DNA from 4 places in the Actinomadura sp. GTD37 genome. Region 2 is predicted to be linked to each of the others. Evidence: riboswitches for the same ligand, from Rfam matches in the RefSeq annotation. Region 2 holds a riboswitch; each other region holds the start of a gene.
The links. Region 2 has a riboswitch for cyclic di-AMP ahead of ACA511_RS17410 (CHAP domain-containing protein). Riboswitches for the same ligand answer to the same signal wherever they lie in the genome.

Region 1 (5,270 bases), on a different contig from region 2:
CCTGATCGCGCAGCGAGCCGCCAGGCGAGCCGAAGCGATGCAGCGATCGCCGCTTTGCCCGTTGAAGGAGGGCGCGCCAGCGCCTGACGCCGAGGGCGAAGCGATGAACAGAGCGATCGCCGCTTCGGCCGTTGAAGGAGGGCGCGCCAGCGCCTGACGCCGAGGGCGAAGCAATAAGAACCGCGGGGGCTTCCTGCCGCGCCGCAGGAAGCCCCCGACGCTCGTGGGGGGCGCGAATCAGGTGATTCGGTTGGCGCCCGCGAAGTCGGACCGGTCCGACAGTTTGGAGATCTTCACCACATCGCCGGTCTGCGGGGCGTGCAGGTATTTGCCGCCGCTGAGGTAGATGCCCATGTGGTGGAGGTTGCTGCCGAAGTAGACGAGGTCGCCGGAGCGCAGCTGGCTCTGGGAGACCTTCGTGCCGAGCTGGTACAGGTCGCCGGTGTAGTGCGGCAGGCCGGACTTGCCGACCTGCGCGTAGGCCCAGACGACGAGGCCGGAGCAGTCGAAGCTGCTCGGGCCGGCGGCGCCCCACACGTACGGGGAGCCGAGTTTGCCGTAGGCCTTGCGGGCCATCTTGGCGGGCAGGTCGGAGCCCTTGATGGTCGCGGTGAGGCCGGTGCGCGGGTCGCTGGCGTGCGTGGTGGAGAGCTTGTCGAGGCGTTTCATCACCTCGGCGACCTTGGCCTTCGCCGCCGAGCGCGCCTTCTTGGCGTCGTCCCAGGCCTTCTCGACCCGGGCGGTCTTGGCCTTCGCGTCGCGTTCGGCGGCCTCGGCCCGCTCGATCTGCTTGCGCAGGGCGAGGACGGCGTGCGCCTGGTTCTGCACGAGGTAGGCGCCGTCGGACAGCCCGTCCGGGGATCCGGTCGCGCCGAAGATCGCGTCGGGGGCGCCGGCCATGTAGTTCGCGGCGGCCATCCGGCCGAGCTGCTCGCGGGAGGGGGCGGCCTGGGAACGCAGGGTCTGCGCCGTCTTGGCGGCGTCCCGCTGGGCCTTCTGCGCGGCCTTCAGGTCCACGCGGGTCTTGTTGAACTTCTCGGTGAGGATCTCGGCCTCTTCGTTCAGCGCGTTCAGGCTCTTGCGCAGCCCCTTCTCCGTCGTCGGAGTGGGGTTCGGCGCGGCCACGGCGGCGGCCGTCCGGAACGGCGGTGCGGCGTGGGCGGCGACGGGCGCGGTGGCGCCGAGGCCGATCAGGAGCATGGTCGCCGCGGTGGCGGCGGGCGTGACGCGACGCCGCCGGTGGGGGTCCGGTGCCAAGCCGGTGTTCTCCTCTCCTCGCGCGCCTACCGGGTTAGCTGACGGGTTCGGGCCAGGAGTCGCCCTACGGCGCGCGTCCTGCGACGTGCGTCGATTCACCCCGAGTTGCGTGGGTCCCCGGTTCTCCCCGCGGAGGGGAGATTCGGCGTCCCGGTCGCAGCCCCGTGGGGGTGGGGCTCCGCACGACCGGATCTCGGGCAGATTACAAAGAACGAGCAAAGATGGCGAATCGGAGGCCCGTGTGAAGGCGCGGGAGGCCCTGTGGCGGACGGGACGGACGCGCTCGGGATGGGGCGGCGCACGGCGGCGCGTAGAATGGAGTGCTGCCGCGTTTCTGCGGCGACTCTCCTGAAACCTCACGCAAGGTAACCCGCATGCCCATCTCCACGCGCGACGACCTCCGGAACGTCGCGATCGTCGCCCACGTCGACCACGGCAAGACGACGCTGGTCGACGCCATGCTCTGGCAGTCCGGGGCCTTCCGCGAGAACCAGGACGTCGACGACCGGGTCATGGACTCCAACGACCTGGAACGCGAGAAGGGCATCACCATTCTCGCGAAGAACACCGCCGTCAAGCACAACGGGCTGACGATCAATATCATCGACACGCCCGGCCACGCCGACTTCGGCGGCGAGGTGGAGCGCGGGCTGTCCATGGTGGACGGCGTCGTCCTGCTGGTGGACGCCAGCGAGGGCCCGCTCCCGCAGACCCGGTTCGTGCTGCGCAAGGCGCTCGCCGCCCGGCTGCCCGTGATCCTCGTCGTGAACAAGACCGACCGTCCCGACGCCCGCATCGACGAGGTCGTGGACGAGACGTACGAGCTGTTCATGGACCTCGACGCCGACGAAGGCCAGATCGACTTCCCGATCGTGTACGCGTCCGGCCGCGCCGGGCGGGCCTCGCTCGCCAAGCCCGCCGACGGCGCCATGCCGGACAGCGAAGACCTGGAGCCGCTGTTCTCGGTCATCACCGAGACGATCCCGGCGCCGTCCTACGACCCGGACGCGCCGCTGCAGGCGCACGTGACCAACCTGGACGCCTCCAGCTACCTCGGCCGGATCGCGCTCTGCCGCGTCCACGCCGGGACGATCAAGAAGGGCCAGCAGGTCGCCTGGTTCCGGCACGACGGCAGCGTCGAGCGGGTCCGGATCACCGAGCTGCTGATGACGGACGCGCTCGCCCGCAAGCCCGCCGACGACGCGGGTCCGGGCGACATCATCGCGATCTCCGGCATCCCCGACATCATGATCGGCGACACCATCGCCGACGCCGACGACCCGCGCCCGCTGCCGCTGATCACCGTGGACGAGCCCGCGATCTCGATGACGATCGGCACCAACACCGGGCCGATGGCCGGCCGGGAGAAGGGCACCAAGGTCACCGCCCGCATGGTCAAGGACCGGCTCGACCGCGAACTGGTCGGCAACGTGTCGATCAAGGTGCTGCCGACCGAGCGGCCGGACGCGTGGGAGGTGCAGGGCCGCGGCGAGCTGGCCCTCGCGATCCTGGTCGAGAACATGCGCCGCGAGGGCTACGAGCTGACCGTCGGCAAGCCGCAGGTCGTCACCCGCGAGATCGACGGCAAGCGGCACGAGCCGGTCGAGCGGCTCACGATCGACATCCCCGAGGAGCACCTCGGCGCGGTCACGCAGCTGATGGCGGTCCGCAAGGGCCGCATGGAGCAGATGACCAACCACGGCACCGGCTGGGTCCGGATGGAGTTCCTCGTCCCGGCCCGCGGCCTGATCGGGTTCCGCACCGAGTTCATGACCGAGACGCGCGGCACCGGCATGGCGCACCACGTCTTCGAGGACTACGAGCCCTGGTTCGGCCAGCTGCGCACCCGGCCGTCCGGCTCGCTCGTCGCCGACCGCACCGGCGTCGCCACCGCGTACGCGATCACGAACCTGCAGGAGCGCGGCACGTTCTTCGTCGGGCCGACCACCGAGGTGTACGAGGGCATGATCGTCGGGGAGAACTCCCGCGCCGACGACATGGACGTCAACATCACCAAGGAGAAGAAGCTCACGAACATGCGGTCGTCCACCGGCGACGAGCTGGAGCGGCTCACCCCGCCCCGCAACCTGTCGCTGGAGGAGGCGCTGGAGTTCTGCCGCGAGGACGAGTGCGTCGAGGTGACCCCGGCGAACGTCCGCATCCGCAAGGTCGTGCTGGACGCCAAGGAGCGCGAGCGCACCCGCGCCCGCACCAAGCGCGCCGGCTGACCTTCACCGCCGTGTGAAAGGGGGGCGGCCCCGGGGTTCCGAGAACCCCGGGGCCGCCCTTTCACGTACCGGTCACTTCAGCTGGACGGTCCCGGTCACGTCGGCGGCCAGGCGGAGCTGGTCGCCGTCGCGGAGGGGCGCCTCCACGCCCCGGGGGAGGCGTTCGCCGTTGACGAACGTCCCGTTGGTGGAGCCCTCGTCCCGCACCCAGGCCGTGCCGGACGGGTCGAGCCACACCGTCGAGTGGCGCCGCGACACGTTGTCGTACTGCGTGAACGTGGCCGCCACCGGCGACTGGCCGACGTCCCGGCCGAGCACGAGGTGCTGGCCGACCGAGACCTTCAGCTCGCCCGTGGGGAACAGCACCCGCAGGACGGGCGTGCCCTGCTTCGGCAGGGGCCGAAGGCACGAGTCGCACTGCGCGGCGCCCGGGTTGCTCAGCACCGCCTCGCAGTACGGGCACATGAACGCCGTGCTGTCGGGCGCAGGCCGGCCCTGGTTGTGGTCGTGCGGCAGCAGCGTCGCCTCACGGCCGTGCGGCGGCAGCGGCGGCTGGCCACCGTGCTGGGGACCGCCTTGCGGGGGGCCACCGAGCGGGGGACCGCCGTGGCCGCCGTGCTGCGGGCCGCCGTGCGGAGGCCCACCGTGCTGGGGCCCGCCCTGCGGCGGCTGCCCGTGCGGCTGGGGCGGCGGACCGAACTGGTGCTCGGCCGGCTGCGGAGCGCCGTACTGATCCTGCGGCGGTGCCCCGTACTGGTCCTGGGGGGCGCCGTACTGCTGCTCCTGAGGGGCCCCGTACTGCTCCTGCGGCGGTGCCCCGTACTGGTCCTGGGGGGCGCCGTACTGGTCCTGGGCCGGCTGGGGGGCGCCGTACTGGTCCTGAGGAGGCTGCGGAGCGCCGTACTGGTCCTGAGGGGGCTGGTACTGCTGCTGCTGCTCGCGCGGCTGGTACTGGTCCTGAGGAGGCTGCGGGGGACCCCATTGGTCCTGAGGCTGCTGCTGCGGCGCGCCCCACGGGTCAGCGGGCGGCTGCTGCTGCATCGGGGACTGGCCCCCGTGACCGCCCTGCTGGGGCCCGCCCTGCGGGGGACCGCCTTGGGGAGGCGCGCCGTGCTGTGGCTGTCCGTACTGGTCGGGTGCCTGCTGCTGGGGCGCCGGCGGCCCCCACGGGTCGGCCTGCTGTTGCTGCGGCGCGCCCCACGGGTCGGGCTGCTGGCCGGGCGGGCCCGGCTGCTGCTGCTGGCCGTAGGGGTCGTGGGGCTGCTGCGGCTGGCCGTACTGCTGCTGGCCGGGCTGCGGGGCGCCGTACTGGCCGCCCTGCGGCTGCCCGGGCGGCGGGCCGCCGGGACGCTGCTGGTCGTCGTACCCGCCCGGACCCTGCCGGTGGGCGCCGCCCCCGCCGCGCGCCAGGTTGGCCCCACAGTTCATGCAGAGCAGGTCGCCCTGCTGATGCGGCTCGCCGCAGACAGGACAGTTCAAGGTCGCCATGACACATCCCCCGAGCGCACCCCGGCGCGGTCGAGCCTCGACGTCAGGTGCTCCATGTCACCCCTTCGCGGGATCCCGATGTAGTACACCCGCCTTCCCTCCGGCCCTTCGTCCACGGACACCTGTACTCGGGGCCCTGTTGCTTCTCCAGTCTTGCCGATGTCGGCCAGTGCCCCGTACCGCCGCCGCCCCAGCGGGGACAGCGGCACGACGCGCTGGTTGGCCGACCCCCTCCAGAGTAGGGAGCCGTCGGCGGGGTGTCGCCCCCCCGGATTGAGCCGGTCGACGTACGGTCCG
Region 2 (5,270 bases):
TACCTGCTGCGCCCGGCGGGCTGGACCGGGCTCGTCGAGTCCGCGCGCGCCGAGTTGGAGCGCTCCGCGACCGCGTCGGAGGAGGAGGCCGCCGAGCGCCGCGTCGCCGCGCTGAAGGACGAGCTGGCCGCCGCCCGCGGCGCGCGCTCCGCCGAGCTGGACAAGCTGCGCGCCGAGCTGCGCGAGACCAAGGCCGAGGTCGCGGAGCTGCGCCGCAAGCTGCACGACGCCCGCACCCGGTTCCGCGCCGCGGAGGAGCGGGCGGGCGAGGTCGCCGCCGGCAGCGAGCTGGAGCTGGCCGCCGCCCGCGAGTCGACGGCGGCGGCCGAGAAGGAGCTGCGCAGGCTGCGCGCCCGCGCGGCGCAGGCGGAGGCGGCCGCGGAGACCGCCAAGCGCGCCGCGCGGGAGGGCCGCAACGTCGACGACGTCCGGCTGCGGATGCTGCTCGACACGCTCGTGGACGCGGCGCAGGGCGTCCGCCGCGAGCTGGCGCTGCCCTCCACGATCGGCCGTCCCGCCGACGTGGTCGGCGGGCAGCCGCACCGGGCGCTGCCGGGCCGGGCCGTGTCCGACGGCGACCCGCAGCTGCTCGACCGGCTGCTGACGCTGCCGCAGGTGCACCTGGTGGTCGACGGCTACAACGTCACGAAGACCGGCTACGGGGAATTGCCGCTGTCGGACCAGCGCAGCCGGCTGGTGTCCGGGCTCGGCGGGCTCGCGGCGCAGACCCGCGCCGAGGTGACGTGCGTGTTCGACGGCGCGGAACTGGACGCGCCGGTGGCGATCGTCGCGCCGCGCGGGGTCCGGGTGCGGTTCAGCGCGCCGGGCCAGACGGCGGACGAGATGATCGTCGAGCTGGTGCGGGCCGAGCCGCCGGGCCGTCCCGTGGTCGTGGTGTCCTCGGACCGGGAGGTCGCCGACGCGGCCCGCCGGGCCGACGCGCGGGCCTGCCCGTCCGCGCTGCTGCTGCGCCGGCTGGCCCGGTCATAAGGAGCCCATAAGGCTTTCATAAGGGACGCGTCGCGCTCTGTGATCATGTCATCACGAATGAGCGACAATGATCGCCGATATCAATCAAAGAGTGACGAATCGGTTGTGACGGTTGTTGCCCGTCGCTAGTGTCATCGGCTGACGTCGTGGACTGAGAGGGGCGAAACGGACCGTGGCCAAAGATCTCATCGGGGCACCAGCGCAGAGGCGTGACCGGAGGGGCGGCAAGGCGGGCAGAGGCGCCTCCCGTCGCCTGGCGGCCGTCGTCTGCCTGAGCCTGACGGCCTCCCTGGCGTCTGTCCCGGTGGTGGCGCACGCCGACCCCAAGCCGACCAGGGCGCAGGCCCAGAAGAAGCTCGACAAGCTCAACGAGCTGATGGACCAAGAGGTCGAGAAGTACAACCAGAACATGGAGAAGCTCAAGGTCGCCAAGAAGAAGTACACGGCGGCGACCAGGGCCAGCAAGCAGGAGCAGACCGCCTTCGAGCAGCAGCGCTCCCGGATCGCCCAGATGGCGGCCGACGCCTACAAGAACGGCGACTCCGCGGACGTGACGGGCTTCGTGGGCAGCAGGGACCCGCAGGCCATCCTCGACCAGGCGGCCGTCTTCTCCCACCTGTCGCACGAGCGCAGCTCCCAGCTCACCCAGTTCCTCGCGACCGCGCAGCGGCTCCGCCGCGAGCAGTCGCAGGCCAAGACGGCCTACGACGAGGTGAAGCAGAAGCAGGACGAGCTCAAGAAGAAGAAGAACGAGCTCGACAAGCAGGTCAAGAAGCAGAAGACGCTGCTGCGCAGCCTCGGCGGCGGCACGTCCTCCGGCGGCGGGGCCTCGGGCGGCGGCGGCACGGGCGGCACCTACAACGGCCCGGCCAGCGGCTCGGCGCGCACGGCGCTCGACTTCGCCTACGCCCAGCTCGGCAAGCCGTACCAGTACGGCGCGGAGGGTCCGGGCTCCTACGACTGCTCCGGCCTGACGATGAAGGCGTGGGCCGCGGCGGGCGTCAGCATCACCCGCACGACCAACTCGCAGTACGCCGCCACCAAGCGGGTGGCCAAGAGCAGCCTCCAGCCCGGTGACCTGGTCTTCTTCAACAGCCTCGGCCACGTCGGGATGTACGTGGGCGGCGGCAAGATGATCCACGCTCCGAGCACCGGCAAGAACGTGCAGATCGTGAGCATCACGTCGGGCTACTACCTCAACGGCTACTACGGCGCCGGGCGTCCCTGACGCCCCGCCGCCGCCCCCCGCGCGGGGCATGACGGAGCTCTCGTCGGCAACGGACCAGGCTTGACCTGGTCCGTTGTTGATTTTGGGGGGGTTTGCCTTCTGTTGGGGCTTTGGTACCTTGTCACCACCCCGGCGCCCTCCAGACGCCGCGGACCCGCGGCGCCCACCAGGCGCTTCGGCCCCACGCGGCGCATCCAGCCGCCGCGTGCCGGCGGCGCGAGCCACGCGCCGCTCCCCCCGGGCGGCACGACCCACGCGCCGCCCCGCGGCACCCGACGGTGCCGCACCGCCAGAGCACGCGGCCTGCACGCAGGCCGCGGCCGGCCCGGCCCACCGTGCGCACGCCCGCAGCGTGCATGGCGCTGAGAGCGCTGCCACGGCGGTTTCCTCCGGACCGGGCATCCGGACGCCCCCCGGCATGGGGCAGGCGTCCGTCCACAACATCAGCGCCGCTCTTTCGCACGCGGGAGACAGGTCCCGCGCCGGGCCCCATCTCGCCCCCAGGATCGCAGCGGCAGCGCCGAATCCGCCGCAGCGCGGAACCGGGGACCCACACCGCCGGAGTCCGGGACACCTCCCGGACGGGCATTCCGGCGACCGGGGTGAATCGGCGCGTCTCTCCCGTTCCGGTGAGAGCCGCCGTAGGGCCACTTCCACGCCCGAACCCGTCAGCTAACCCGGTAGGCGTCTTGGGAGAACGAAGGAGTGAGTTCCGCAGCGTCGCCCGGGCGCGGCCGCAGACGCGGCCGCGTCCCGAGCACCCCTGCGCTCCGCGGGCGGCCCCGCCCGCCGGAGCATCCACATCCGAACCGGCGTGCCCGCAACGGGGCACGCCACCGCCGAGTCCGCGTCCGCCGCGCGCACGCGCGCCGGACGCGGAGCCGGGGACCCATCGTGTCCTTCTCGTTTCGGGGTGAATCGGCCTGCCCGCAGGCCGTAGGGCGGCTTCCACGCCCGAACCCGTCAGCTAACCCGGTAGGCGGCATGGAAGTCGAGGAGACTCCCCCGTGCCAGGCGCGCACCGCAAGAAGACCCCGGGCAGGCCCGAGAAGTCCTCGGGCAGGCACCGCAAGCAGAACTCCCTGACCGTCACCTGGTGGACGACCGGCGGCATCCTCGTCGGCGCCGCCGTCCTCGGCACCGCCGCGGCCACCGCGCAGGCGTCCGTCCTGCCGTTCGGGTCCGCCCCGGCGGCCACGGCGGCCGGCGCCGCCACCGCCCAGAAGGCGGAGCGGAAACCGTCGAAGAGCACGTCCGAAGGCGGGTCCGGCGGCACGTCCAAGGCGGCGCCGGGGAAGGCGCCGGAGGGCGAGCCGAAGGCGGCCGCCCCCAGGAGGGCCGCCCCGCGGGCCTCCGCGTCGCGGCCCACCGCGGCCGAGGCCATCGAGATCGCCAAGTCCCAGGTGGGCGTGCAGGAGGACGGCGGCGGCGAGACCAAGTTCCAGAAGTGGTACATGGGCACCGCCCGCGCCAAGGAGACGGTCGCCCGCGACGGCGGCTCCGTCGGCGGCTACAGCGACGCCCAGTGGTGCGACATGTTCGTGTCCTGGGTCGGCGAGCAGGTCGGCCTCGCCGACCAGGTCGGCAGCGACGCCTGGACGGTCGAGCACGCCAGGTGGTTCCAGGAGCACGGCCGCTGGGGCACCGAGCCGAGGCCCGGCGCGATCGTCTTCTACGCCTGGAGCGGCAGCAAGGCGGTCAAGGACATCCGGCACGTCGGCCTGGTGGTCGAGAAGGTCGACGACGGCACCATCGAGGCCGTCGAGGGCAACACCGGCAACGCCGTCAAGGTCAAGGAGCGCTCGACCGACGACGTCGTCGGCTACGGATACCCCGACTACGGGTCGTGACGGCGCACCCGGCGGCGCGGGCTGCATAGGATCACGCGCATGGAGGACGGCCCCCCGGAGCACGGCGGCCCCGAGCCCGGCGCCCCGGAGCACGGCGGCCCCGTCTCGCGGCGCAGGGCCCTCGCCTTGGGCGCGGGCGGGGCCGCCGCGCTGCTCGCGGGCGGCGCCGGCGTGCTCGGCGCCCGGTCCGGCGGCGGCGCGCCGGACGGCCGCGCGTCCCGGGACGGCGCGTCCACGGCGGCCGGGACGTTCAGCCCCGGCGCCGCCGCCGCCGTCCTCGCCAACCGGACGCGAGCCGTCCGGAGCGGCGACCGCGTCGCCTTCCTCGCCACGGTGAGCGACGCGCCGAAGGCGTTCCAGGACGTCCAGTCCCGCATGTACGACAACCTCCGCAAGCTCCCGCTGGAGGGCTGGCAGGAGCGCCTCTCCGGCACGCAGGCCGTGCACGGGGACAGCGCGGTCGTCCGCGTGGAGATGCGCTACAAGCTGCGGGGGTTCGACAAGGGCCATGTGGCCCGCACCCGGTACCTCACCCTCGCCCCCGATTTCGGCACGTGGACGATCGTCGGAGACGGGACGTCCCGCGGCCTCACCGACGACGCCGACATCTGGGACGGCGGCCCGCTCACCGTGGTCAGAGGCCGCGCCACCCTCGCCATCGGCGACACCACCGGCCTCGAAGGCATCGCCGAGCGCCTGGACGCCGCCGTGCCCGTCGTCACCGGCGTCGTCGGCCGGGGCTGGGCGCAGCGGGTCGTCGCGCTCGTCCCCGCCGACCCGCGGCTCGCGTCCGCGCTCGCGGGCCCCGGCCAGAGCCTCGACGAGATCGCCGCCCTCGCCGCCGTCGCGCCCTCGGCCGGCGGACCGGGCGGAGCGGGCCGCGGCGAGGACCGCGTCATCGTCTCCCCCGGCACCTTCGGCCGGCTCAACGAACTGGGCCGCGACGTGGTCCTCACGCACGAGCTGACCCACGTCGCCACCGGCGGCGCCCGCGACCGGCGGACCCCGCTGTGGCTCATCGAGGGCTTCGCCGACTACGTCGGCTACCGGCGGGCCGGGATCGGCGTCCGGTCGGCGGCCGGCGAGCTGCGCCGCGAGGTCGCCGCGGGACGGCTCCCGGCCGCGCTGCCGGCGGCCGCCGACTTCGCGGGCGGCTCCCCGCGCCTCTCCCAGTCCTACCAGGAGGCCTGGCTCGCCTGCCG
Region 3 (5,270 bases), on a different contig from region 2:
CCCGAGGTGGTGCTGGCCGCCGTCCGGAACGGCGCGGTGGGCTACCTGGTGCACAACACCTTCACGCCCGAGGAACTGTCCGCGGCGGTGCTGGAGACCGCTCGGCAACGGGCTCACCCCCTTTCCCAGGCGGCGTCGGCCGCCCTGATCGACGCCGCGCGGACGGACCCGGCCGCCGCCCCGGCGGCCGACCCGGACGAGCAGCGCCGGCGTTTCGGGCTCTCCGAACGCGAGGCCGAGGTCATGGACCTGATAACGCAGGGACATCCGAACTCGACGATCGCGGCCAAGCTATTTCTCACCGAGAAGACCGTCAAGAATTACATCAACCGGCTTTACGCCAAGCTCGGCGCCCCGAACCGTTCCACGGCCATCGTGACCTGGCTCGGAATGCCGCCGCGGGATTGACCGGAGGCGCGATTTTGAGGTCCCCCGGAGCCCCGCACAGGGCCCTAGGGCCCTAGGGCCCCGATACGCGCGCCGAGTAGGTTCCGGATGAATTAGTCGAGTGCGGGGCGGCTTGAATCGGCTGTCGGCACAATTCGTCCGGTGCGGAGGTTGGATCGTGTCCTTCTCTTTCCGAAGACGGGCCGTCGTCGTGGCGGTCACCGCGGTGACCGTCGGGGTCTCGGCGTTGGCCGCCCTGCATGAGAGCTCGGCCGATATCGGACGCACCAGTGCGGCGGCCGACTTCCACCCGGTCCCCACCGGCAGGACGGCGCCGCCCAAGGCCGGCGAGGCGAAGACCGGCGACGCCGCCGGCGCGGTGACGGCGGCGCGGAGCCGCGGGTGGGGGCGTCCGCTGGCGGCCGACGAGTTCGACGGCCCTCTCGACCCGGAGGCATGGGAGGTCTACGACGGGGACGGGCACGCCGGCAACGGGAGGCGCAGCCCGAGCGCCGTGACCGTCGTGGACGGGGCGCTGCGGATCACCGGCCTGCCCGACGGGACCACCGGCGGGCTCGGCTGGCGCGACGGCGACCAGGAGCTCGGCCGCTGGGAGACGCGGCTGAGGATGAACCGGGCCTGCGCCTGCTACAACGCGAACCTGCTGCTGTGGCCCGTCAACGGCGGCGGCGACACCGCCCCCAAGGACGGCGGCGGCGAGATCGACTACATGGAGACCTACGAGGACAGCGGGCTCCGGACGGGCGCGAACTTCTTCCTCCACTACGACCAGCGGAAGGGGTCGGAGCAGAAGGGGCGCGAAGGCAACTCGGGGCGCGTCGCCGACCACGTGGAGGTCGACCTCACCGCCTGGCACACGTTCGCGGTCGAGTGGACCGCGAAGGAGATCAACGGGTACGTGGACGGCCGGCGCTGGTTCCACACGTCGGATCCGGACGTGCGGCCGCCGGGCCCCATGGGCCAGGCGATCCAGCTCGACTGGATGCCCGAGTTGAAGAAGCTGACCGCGCCCGGCATCGACACCCGCGACAGCGCGGTCCTCGAAGTCGACTGGATCCGCATGTACGGCGCCTGACCGGAACCGTACGGAACCGCGCGGAACCGCGCGGAACCTGGACGGCGCGGGCGGAGGACGGGTCTCCCGGACACGGGGTCTCCGGGAGACCGGCTCACCGCGGCGTCAGCGGATGATCTGCCACATTCCCTTGGCGTCGCGGCGCAGCACGAACTGCGGCTGGAGGGCCTCCCGCGTCAGGTGCCCGTCCGTCCAGCGCAGGCCGGAGAACGGCACGACCGCCTCGCCCGGCTTGGTGATCTTCCCTCCGGTGGCCATGATCTGGCCGAGCGCGAGCCGTTCCTTCGGCCTGAGGAAATGCGGGGTGGCCTTCACTCCCTTGCGGCAGTCGCCTTTCAGCGCGGGGCTGTTGACGAAGTCGCTGTCCTCGCGGACGTAACGGCACACGGAGGCGTCGCCCGCCGCCTGCCCGTGCAGGAACGCCTCCAGCGCGGCGCGCGCCCCCGCGAGCCCCGGCGCGGCGCCCGGGTCGGTCTGCGGAGACTCGCTCGGCTCCGTCGGCGCGGCCGGGGGTGCGGACCGCTGCGCGGCGGGCGGCGGTGTGCCGCCGCCGTCGCCTTCCGCCCCTCCGCAGGCCGCGGCGCCCAGCACCGCGAGAAAGAGAAGGCCGCGGGCGGCCCTTTTCCCATGCGTCATTAAACGCCTCCCTGGGGGCCGGGATCCGGCGATGATCATACGTGGCCTATCACGTTCCGGCAATGGAGCGAGGAATGGCCTCCTGATCACGTGCGATGACCGTCCCCGACACCTCCGGCGAGCATCCCGGGCACTCTCCGGCGGACGGGCCGATACTCGGCCGCGCTCATCATTCCTGATCACCGAACTGCCGTTTTCGCGGTGCGCGAGAACTACCGGTCCCCGTCCCGGACGGGGTGCCGGGCCCGCGGGCGGCACCGCGCCGCGGCGCCCCCGCCGGGCCGGCGGGGCGCGGCCCTCCCGGCGGGCACGGCGGAGCCGGCCGGAGGCCCCACAGGGGACGGTCTGGGGCGCTGAGCTGGGGGTTGATGATTTTGTCGGGGTTTGCCATCCCTTGAGAGGTTCTGTAGCTTTGCGCTCACCAAGGCGCCAGCCAGGCGCTCTTGCCCCACCTGGCGCACATGCCACACCAGCGTGGGCGGGCGACGCGGTCCACGCGTCGCGCAGTGCCGTGCACGCTCAGCGCCGTGCAGGCAACGCCCGGAGGCGATCCGCCTCGGCAGGGCCTTTACAACATCAGCGCCGCTCTCTCCTTCATGGGGCCCATCGTGCCCCGGGGACCGCAGCGGCACCGCCGAGTCCGCCGTAGCGCGGAGCCGGGGACCCACCCTCCCTGCACTGGGGTGAATCGGCCTGCCCGCAGGCCGTAGGGCGACTTCCACGTCCGAACCCGTCAGCTAACCCGGTAGGCGGCACATGGAAGAAGGAGCCCCCCTTGAAAGGCAAGCACACCAGGAGCAAGGGCATTTTCGGCCTGAGCCCCCGCACCAATGGAGCGCTCGTCGGTCTCGCCGTGTTCGGCGTGGCCGCGACGACGGTGCAACTGGCGGAGCGTCCGTCCGATACCGGCACATCGGTCGCCGCCGTCAAATCCGTCCCCCAGCCGCGCAAGGCCGTGCCGGACACGTCCGACAGGTCCGAGAAGAAGAAGGCCGTGGACGAGCGGTCCGAGGTCATCGAGCGGGCTAGGACGTGGAACCCGCACAGCTCGGACCGGGTGTCCTACAGCCAGGTCAGGTCCCACGAGGGCTACCGGGCCGACTGCTCGGGATACGTGTCCATGGCGTTGGGCCTGCCCAAGCCGGGAGAGAACACGGTCGGCCTGACGTCGTCGCGCCACACCTCCCGCATCGCGATGTCGGAACTGAAGAAGGGCGACCTCGTCATGGACGCGGAGGGCACCAACACGACCCGCCACGTCGTCATCTTCGAGAAGTGGGCCGACGGAGACCACACGTCCTACTGGGCCTACGAGCAGCGCGGCCGCTACGGCACCGACTACCGGACGCGCGACTACGGCCTGGACTCGGGCAGCGAGTACAAGGCCTACCGGCCGACGAAGCTCAGCGACGCCTGACCGACGCCCGGAGGGCGGGAGCGAACCTCCCGCCCTCCGGGCGCTGCGGTCAGGTGGACCGCACCGCCCTGATGGACTCCTTCAGCGAGCCGACGGTGGCCATGACCGCCGTGGGCTCGTAGCCGCAGTGGGCCATGCAGTTGGCGCACCGCGGGTCGCGTCCGCGGCCGTAGGAGTCCCAGTCGGTCTCGTCCAGGAGTTCCTGGTAGGTCTGCGCGTAGCCGTCCGACATCAGGTAGCACGGACGCTGCCACCCGAAGAGCGAGTAGGACGGGATCGCCCAGGCCGTGCACGGGAAGTCGACCTTGCCCTCCAGGAAGTCCAGGAAGAGCGGCGAGTGGTTCAGCCGCCAGCGCTTGCGGTTCCCGTCGGCGAACGCCTTGCGGAACAGTTCCCGCGACTCCTGGACGCCGAGGAAGTGCTCCTGGTCGGGCGCCTTGTCGTAGGCGTACCCCGGCGAGATCATCATTTCGTCGACCTTCAGATCGTCGTTGAGGTAGTTCATGACCTCGATGACGTTCTGCGGGGTGTCGGTGTTGAAGACCGTCGTGTTGGTGGTGACGCGGAATCCGCGGCGCTGGCATTCCTTCACGGCGGCGACGGCGTCGTCGAAGACGCCCTCCTTGCAGACCGACTCGTCGTGCCGTTCCCGGAGGCCGTCGATGTGCACGGCCCAGGCGAAGTACGGCGACGGCTTGAACTTGTCGATCTTCCGGGGAATGAGCAGCGCGTTCGTGCACAGGAAGACGAACTTCTTGCGCTTCACGAGTTCGCTCACGAGCTCGTCGATCTGCGGGTGCATGAGCGGCTCGCCGCCCGCGATGGACACCATCGGCGCGCCGCACTCCTCGATGGCGGCGACGGCCTGCTCGACGGGCATCCGCCTTTTCAGCGTGTCGGCCGGATGCTGGATCTTCCCGCAGCCGGCGCAGGCCAGATTGCACGCGAACAGCGGTTCCAGTTCCGCGATGAGCGGGTACTTCTCCCTGCCGCGGATCTTGTTGCGGAGGATATAGGTTCCGATGCGAAGGCTCTGGCGTAGCGGCATGCTCATGGTGTTCGGACCTCCTTTGGCAGAGTGAATTCGGTCGTCTCCACCGTGACCGTGTGCTCCTCGGTCTCGACGGGCCCGAAACGGCACGGCACCGTCCCGGACGGCCCGCGGACCTCGGTCGCGACGAACAGGTCGCCGGGACGCAGCCGCGCGTCCAGCGCCCCGCCGCAGCCGGCGACGGCCAGCGCGCCGAACTCGGGCAGCCGCTCGGCGGCGGCCCGCGCCCTGGCGGGCCCCATCCCGGTCCGGACGACGCGCAGGCCGTCCCGCGAGACGGCCCGCGCCTCCATGCCGAGCGCCGCGCACACGACGAGCCGCGTCACGTGGCGCCCCCCAGGTAGCGGCCGAGGGCGCTGATCGGGAACACCAGCCGGTAGAGGTGGTAGTTGATGTAGAAGTCGCCGGGGAAGCCGGTGCCGGTGAACTGGTCCTCGTCCCAGTTCCCGTCCGGGCGCTGGTTCTCCACCAGCCACCGGACGCCCGCGTCCACGGCGGCGGAGCGCTCCCCGGCGGCGAACAGCGCCAGCAGCGCCCACGCCGTCTGGGACGCCGTGGACTCGCCCCGCCCGATCCACGCGGGGTCGTCGTAGGAGCGCAGGTCCTCGCCCCAGCCGCCGTCGGAGTTCTGGTGCTCCTCCAGCCACGCCACGGCGCGGCGGATCGCGGGCTTGCCCGGCCGG
Region 4 (5,270 bases), on a different contig from region 2:
CTGCGTTCGCGGCTGGACGCGCCACGCTGCCGGCGGCGGCGCGAGACCGCGCCCGCCTTGCGGGACTTCTCCACGAACGGCTGCAGCGATTCCCGCAGCTTCGTCGCGTTGGCGCCACTCAGGTCGATCTCGTAGGAGGCGCCGTCGATCGAGAACGCTACGGTCTCGTCCGCCTCGCCACCGTCGAGGTCGTCGACGAGAAGCACTTGAACCTTCTGTGCCATGGGGACAGACCTTTCAGCTGGAGCAAAACTTCAATCGGTTGACAAAGATATACCGAGAACTCCGCGGATGACAATTCCAGCACTCGTGTTGAACCGGCAGTGCGGACGAAGTCGCCTTCCCGCCGGTGACCCGGCGTAATCGGACTCATCGTTTCCGGGCATCCGGCGGACGTGCCGGGGCCCGCGACGGCCCGGCCGCCGCGTGAATTTCCGGCCGGCGGCCATGGCCGGAGATTTGGCGTGACCGGTGTCACCACGGACGACGCTGACCTGGCCGCACTCAGGCATTGGGGCGGGTTTGCGGACGTCCCGGTTTCCAGCGGGACGTCCGGCCCGGACGGAAAAGCCGCCGCCCGGGACCTTAACAGCGGGTGCGCGGCGGCACCGCGGCCAACGATTAACCCTGACGTAACGGTGCTAACCGGCCGCCGACGGGGAGAGACGGCCGGCAGAGACATCGCCCTGACCGGGCCATGTCGAGGGATAACAGGAAGGGCGGCGGAACCGAAAATCTGTTCCGGAGCCGGGCGGCCGGGAAGTCGCCTTCCGCGATCCGGCCAAGCCCGCCGCCCCCGCTTCGACGAGTGAATCAGGAGATTGAGGCACAATCCGACCGCACGATCTCCCACTTCTTCAAGCTCGCGTCCGGCCGCGCCGGCGCGAACGCGGCCCTCCTAGCGTCCCGTCGCGCATGGCCGCGGGAAAGTCCGTTCGGGGTGAGACCGCGTCCCACTCAGAGTAAGTCCTCCACCGCTATGAAGCGACGTCTTGAAGCGGCATCCGGGGCCGCGCGTAGGCGGCGGGGCAACAGCGGCGTAAGAAACTTCCAATCCGGAGGCGGCGTCCGGGACGCGACACATCCCGGTCCGATTCAGGGCCGTAACCGGAACGAGCTGCGATTCGCCCGCGAACGCGGGCGTCCGAAACAGACCCGGCCATCTCCCATCAAAGGCGGGCGGGAGGCGGGCGAATAGCATCGTCCCGCGATGGATCGCGGGCGATGGACGGGCTCCGGCCGGGCGATGGGCGGGGATCGAGCCGCCGCGAGCGCACCCGAACGCGGCTGAGAGGGCTCCAGAAGGCCCGTGAATCAGGGGTGGGGGCGTTTTACGACGAGCGTCCCGGCGAGCCTGTCGTGGGCGGCCTGGCGGCGCGTGCCCTCGAACATGAGCCCGGCGTTCGCGACCCAGAAGACGCTCGCCAGCAGACCGAGGACGGGGATCGGACGCGCCGCGATCGGCAGCGAATAGACCGCCGCGCGGAGAACGGACGGCAGGACACCGGGACGGGTCTCCCCGCCCGCCGTCTCCGGGGCCGCCCCGCCGGGCTGTCCGTCCGGCGGGGCGACGACGACCTCGATGCCCGCCAGGCGCTTGCCCACGGTCCGGCCCCAGAGGGCGAGCTGGATCGCCTCGTACAGCAGCATGCACGCGGCCACGGCGGGCGGGGCGACGACGTCCACCGTGTGCCCGGACACCAGTCCGCGGACGACGACGATGACGGGCACACCGACGATGAGCGTGTCGACGACGCGCGCGAGCAGGCGCTGACCCGGTTCCGCGAGGGAGGCCCCCATCGCGGCCTTACTCCGCGTACTCGGCGTGCTCGTCGTATCCGACCCGCTCATCGATGACGAGCGTGCCGGCGAGGCGGTCGTGCAGAGCCTGGTGCAGAGGCTGGTCCCAGATGGCCCACAGGTAGGCCATCAGGCCGCCCACCCAGACGAGCGCCATGCCGTACGCGGCGTACTCCCACACCATCACCGCCAGGACGAGGAAGAAGAAGACACCGATCTGGTAACCCACATGGACTATCCCGGCGCGCCAGGCCGCCTGCGTCGTGCTCATCGGCTGTCCCGCGGGACGCGCCTGCACGATGCCCAGGCCCATGATGCGCTTGCCCAGCGTCCGCCCCCACATGGACAGCTGGACGGCCTCGTAGAGGAACGGCAGCACCGACATGACGCAGAACAAGGTGAAAATGATGGGCCAGTTCCAGATGCCGCTCTCCTCCTCGTCGGAGGCGCCCGTGTCGCCGAGGCCGAACGCGGCGACGGTCACCGGCAGGATGAGCGCGAAGCCGAAGACCGCGACGAGCCCGTTGTCGATGAGCCTGGCGACGGCCCTCCGGTGGATCGGGGCAAGCTCCATCTCACCGCCGTGGGCGTCGTCGTAGGAGCCGCCGTACTGGTCGTAGGACGCCTCATGGGTCTGCCCCCAGTCCTGCTGGGGCTGCTGCTGCCATTGCTGCTGCGCCGGTTGCTGCTGGGGTTGCTGCCATTGCGACGCTTGGTACGGGGGTGGCGGGCCGTAGGAACCCTGGCCCTGCGGCGGCTGGTAGGGCCGCCCGCGGTGGGGGGAATCGCTCATTTGGGTCAGTCCTCCAGGCGAAGCAACATCCGGGTGTTGCCCAACGTATTCGGCTTGACCCGGTCGAGGTCCAAGAACTCTGCCACGCCTTCGTCGTAGGAGCGGAGAAGCTCCTCGTACACCTCTGGCGCCACCGGAGTCCCGAGGATCGGCTGGAAGCCGTGGCGGGCGAAGAACTCCACCTCGAAGGTAAGGCAGAACACCCTCCGCACGCCGAGTTCCCGCGCGGTCTCCAGGAGGCGGGTGACGATGCGGTGCCCGATGCCGCGCCCGCCGTGCCCCTTCTCCACGGCGACGGAGCGGACCTCGGCGAGGTCCTCCCACATCACGTGCAGGGCGCCGCAGCCGATGACGGGGCCGGGCGTCCCCTGCTGGACGTCCTCGGCGACCCAGAACTCCTGGACGTCCTCGTACAGCTTCACGGTGGACTTCTTCAGCAGGCGCCGCCCGGACCCGGCGTACAGATCCACCAGCCCGCGTATCTCCTGAACGTCGGCGGTATGCGCACGCCGGATCACGACCTCCACAAACAGGCGAGATTATCGAACACCGGGCATTACCAAACGCTCGCGTCCGCATACGCGTCGTGAGCGGCCCATACGTGTGACTAGATAAAAACGACTAGGCACGGCCTTCGGCGCTCGGAAAGTGACCCAAAACACACCGCGAACCCGGGGCCCGGACCCGCCTCCCGTCACGCCCCGCCACGGCGACCTGCGATTTCGCGAGTTCTAGTTGGCATCCATTGCTGGTTCCGTTAGTGTCCATCGCTGACGTCGGCCGCCCGTAGAACGGAGGCCGAACCGCCGAGTCCGCGGGCCGCAACCAGCGCCCCTGGAGCCGGGGACCCACTTTCGGAGCGGCCGGGGGATCGTCCTCCCGGGCCGAATCCGTGAGGGGTGAATCCGCAGTGTCGCGGGCCGACCCGCACATGCTCGCGGACGGGCTGCTCCGGCCCGAACCCGTCAGCTAACCCGGTAGGCGGACCTGGAGAGGAGAATTCGTGGAGCCATCGCGGCCTGCTTCCCTTTCACGCTTCCGCGGCCGCGCGGTGACCGTGGCCGGCGCGCTCGTCGCCCTGACGGCGGCACCGCACGTCGTCGCCCCGCGCACCATCGCCGTCGCGCACGCCGACCCCGAGCCCTCCACCAAGGAGCTCCGGTCCCAGGCCTTCAAGCTCGCCGACCAGCTCGAGCAGCTCACCGAGCAGTACAACGGCCTGAAGGTGAAGCTCGCGCAGTCCCGGCGGGCCGCCGAGGTCGCCGCCGAGAACGCCGAGCGGCAGGAGAAGACGCTCCGGACGCTCCGCCAGAAGGTCGGCGCCCTCGCCGCGACCAGCTACATGCAGGGCGGCTCCGACCCCGCGGTCTCGTTCGTCGCCTCCCAGGACCCGCAGGCCGTCCTCGACCAGGCCGCGACGCTCAACTACTTCGCCAAGCAGGACAGCACCAAGGTCCTCGGGCTCATGCAGGCCATGCAGGCCGCCCAGCGCGCCCGCAAGTCCGCCGAAGGGCGCGCCAAGCAGGTCAAGGACCTGCGGGCCCAGCTCGACTCGCAGCGCAAGAAGGTCACCGAGACCTACGAGAAGGTCCGCGGCACGCTCGTCAAGCGGGACCCCACCCAGCTCGCCAAGCTCCCCGTCATCGGCACCGGCAAGGCCGCGCAGGCGCTGCGCCTCGCCATGGGCAAGATCGGACGCCCCTACGTCTGGGGCGCCGCGGGCCCGACCACCTTCGACTGCTCCGGCCTGACGATGTGGGCCTACAAGCAGGTCGGCATCAACCTGCCGCACTACACCGGCAGCCAGTGGAACGCGGGCACGCACGTGTCGCGCAGCCAACTCCAGCCGGGCGACCTCGTGTTCTTCTACGCCGACCTCCACCACATGGGGATGTACGTCGGCGACGGCAAGATGCTGCACGCGCCGCACACCGGCGACGTCGTGAAGATCGCCCCGATGGGCGGACGTCCCTTCGCCGGCGGCGTCCGAGTCGCCTGACCGGCCGAATCGCCTGACCGTCCGAATCGCTTGGCCGGTGGGGCTCCTGACCGTCAGAGTCGCCTGACCGCTGGTTCCCCGGTCCGCCGCGAAGCATGCTGACGAGATCCGTCGGCGTGGAACTCGAACGCCGTCCGCGGCGACGCCTCCTGCAGGGACCTACCTGTCAGAGCGCCGGCGCCGCCGCTGCGGGGTCGGACGGAATTCGGGTGCGTTCGCCGCCTGGGTCTCTCGACGACGCTGATCTCTCGGTGACGCTCGCCCGTCCCCTGGCGAGCGTCGGGGGTGAAGCCGGTTAGATGAGCTGCCTCCGGGCCGCCCACACCACGGCCTCGATAGGGGTGTTGACCTCCAGCCGGTCGCAGATCGTCCGCAGCCGGCGCCGCAAGGTCCGTGCGCTCAACTCCAGCTTGCGTGCCGCCACATCGGCGGTGACACCGCTCGCGATCTGGGCGAGCAGCCGGATCTCCTCCTCGTTCAGCCCGAAATCGTCGGTGCCACGACGTGCGAGTGTGGCTGTTTCCACTCCGTCCTCCCTCGTCCGTGGTGATGACCGCGGGGATGCAGCCGTCCGCTGCACAGGCACGGGGTTTGGGCCTCTGTACGCGCGTTGGGTTGCCGGGTCCGGAGCCTTCCGGACTTAGATCATCGGGTTCCTTTGCCGTCTCACGTGCTTGG

Region 1: linked by a shared signal. The riboswitch ahead of ACA511_RS31700 (NlpC/P60 family protein) and the one ahead of ACA511_RS17410 (CHAP domain-containing protein) in region 2 are both predicted to bind cyclic di-AMP.
Region 3: linked by a shared signal. The riboswitch ahead of ACA511_RS09145 (hypothetical protein) and the one ahead of ACA511_RS17410 (CHAP domain-containing protein) in region 2 are both predicted to bind cyclic di-AMP.
Region 4: linked by a shared signal. The riboswitch ahead of ACA511_RS05260 (C40 family peptidase) and the one ahead of ACA511_RS17410 (CHAP domain-containing protein) in region 2 are both predicted to bind cyclic di-AMP.

Annotation. Positions count from the first base shown of each region.
Region 1 is NZ_JBGNUS010000007.1:274,415-279,684, reverse strand. It holds gene ACA511_RS31700 (NlpC/P60 family protein) at 238-1,257, opposite strand; cyclic di-AMP (ydaO/yuaA leader) riboswitch at 1,265-1,415, opposite strand; gene typA (translational GTPase TypA) at 1,632-3,485, shown strand; gene ACA511_RS31690 (FHA domain-containing protein) at 3,558-4,973, opposite strand; gene ACA511_RS31685 (4Fe-4S single cluster domain-containing protein) at 4,961-5,270, opposite strand, start outside.
Region 2 is NZ_JBGNUS010000002.1:708,148-713,417, forward strand. It holds gene ACA511_RS17400 (NYN domain-containing protein) at 1-990, shown strand, start outside; gene ACA511_RS17405 (NlpC/P60 family protein) at 1,298-2,218, shown strand; cyclic di-AMP (ydaO/yuaA leader) riboswitch at 2,727-2,919, shown strand; cyclic di-AMP (ydaO/yuaA leader) riboswitch at 3,076-3,216, shown strand; gene ACA511_RS17410 (CHAP domain-containing protein) at 3,226-4,068, shown strand; gene ACA511_RS17415 (hypothetical protein) at 4,108-5,270, shown strand, end outside.
Region 3 is NZ_JBGNUS010000001.1:1,912,362-1,917,631, reverse strand. It holds gene ACA511_RS09160 (response regulator) at 1-408, shown strand, start outside; gene ACA511_RS09155 (glycoside hydrolase family 16 protein) at 566-1,483, shown strand; gene ACA511_RS09150 (hypothetical protein) at 1,589-2,119, opposite strand; cyclic di-AMP (ydaO/yuaA leader) riboswitch at 2,742-2,887, shown strand; gene ACA511_RS09145 (hypothetical protein) at 2,895-3,536, shown strand; gene hpnH (adenosyl-hopene transferase HpnH) at 3,586-4,590, opposite strand; gene ACA511_RS09135 (hypothetical protein) at 4,587-4,913, opposite strand; gene shc (squalene--hopene cyclase) at 4,910-5,270, opposite strand, start outside.
Region 4 is NZ_JBGNUS010000001.1:1,084,378-1,089,647, reverse strand. It holds gene ACA511_RS05280 (Lsr2 family protein) at 1-224, opposite strand, end outside; gene ACA511_RS05275 (RDD family protein) at 1,315-1,800, opposite strand; gene ACA511_RS05270 (RDD family protein) at 1,808-2,593, opposite strand; gene ACA511_RS05265 (amino-acid N-acetyltransferase) at 2,599-3,120, opposite strand; cyclic di-AMP (ydaO/yuaA leader) riboswitch at 3,388-3,593, shown strand; gene ACA511_RS05260 (C40 family peptidase) at 3,645-4,592, shown strand; gene ACA511_RS05255 (LuxR family transcriptional regulator) at 4,888-5,118, opposite strand.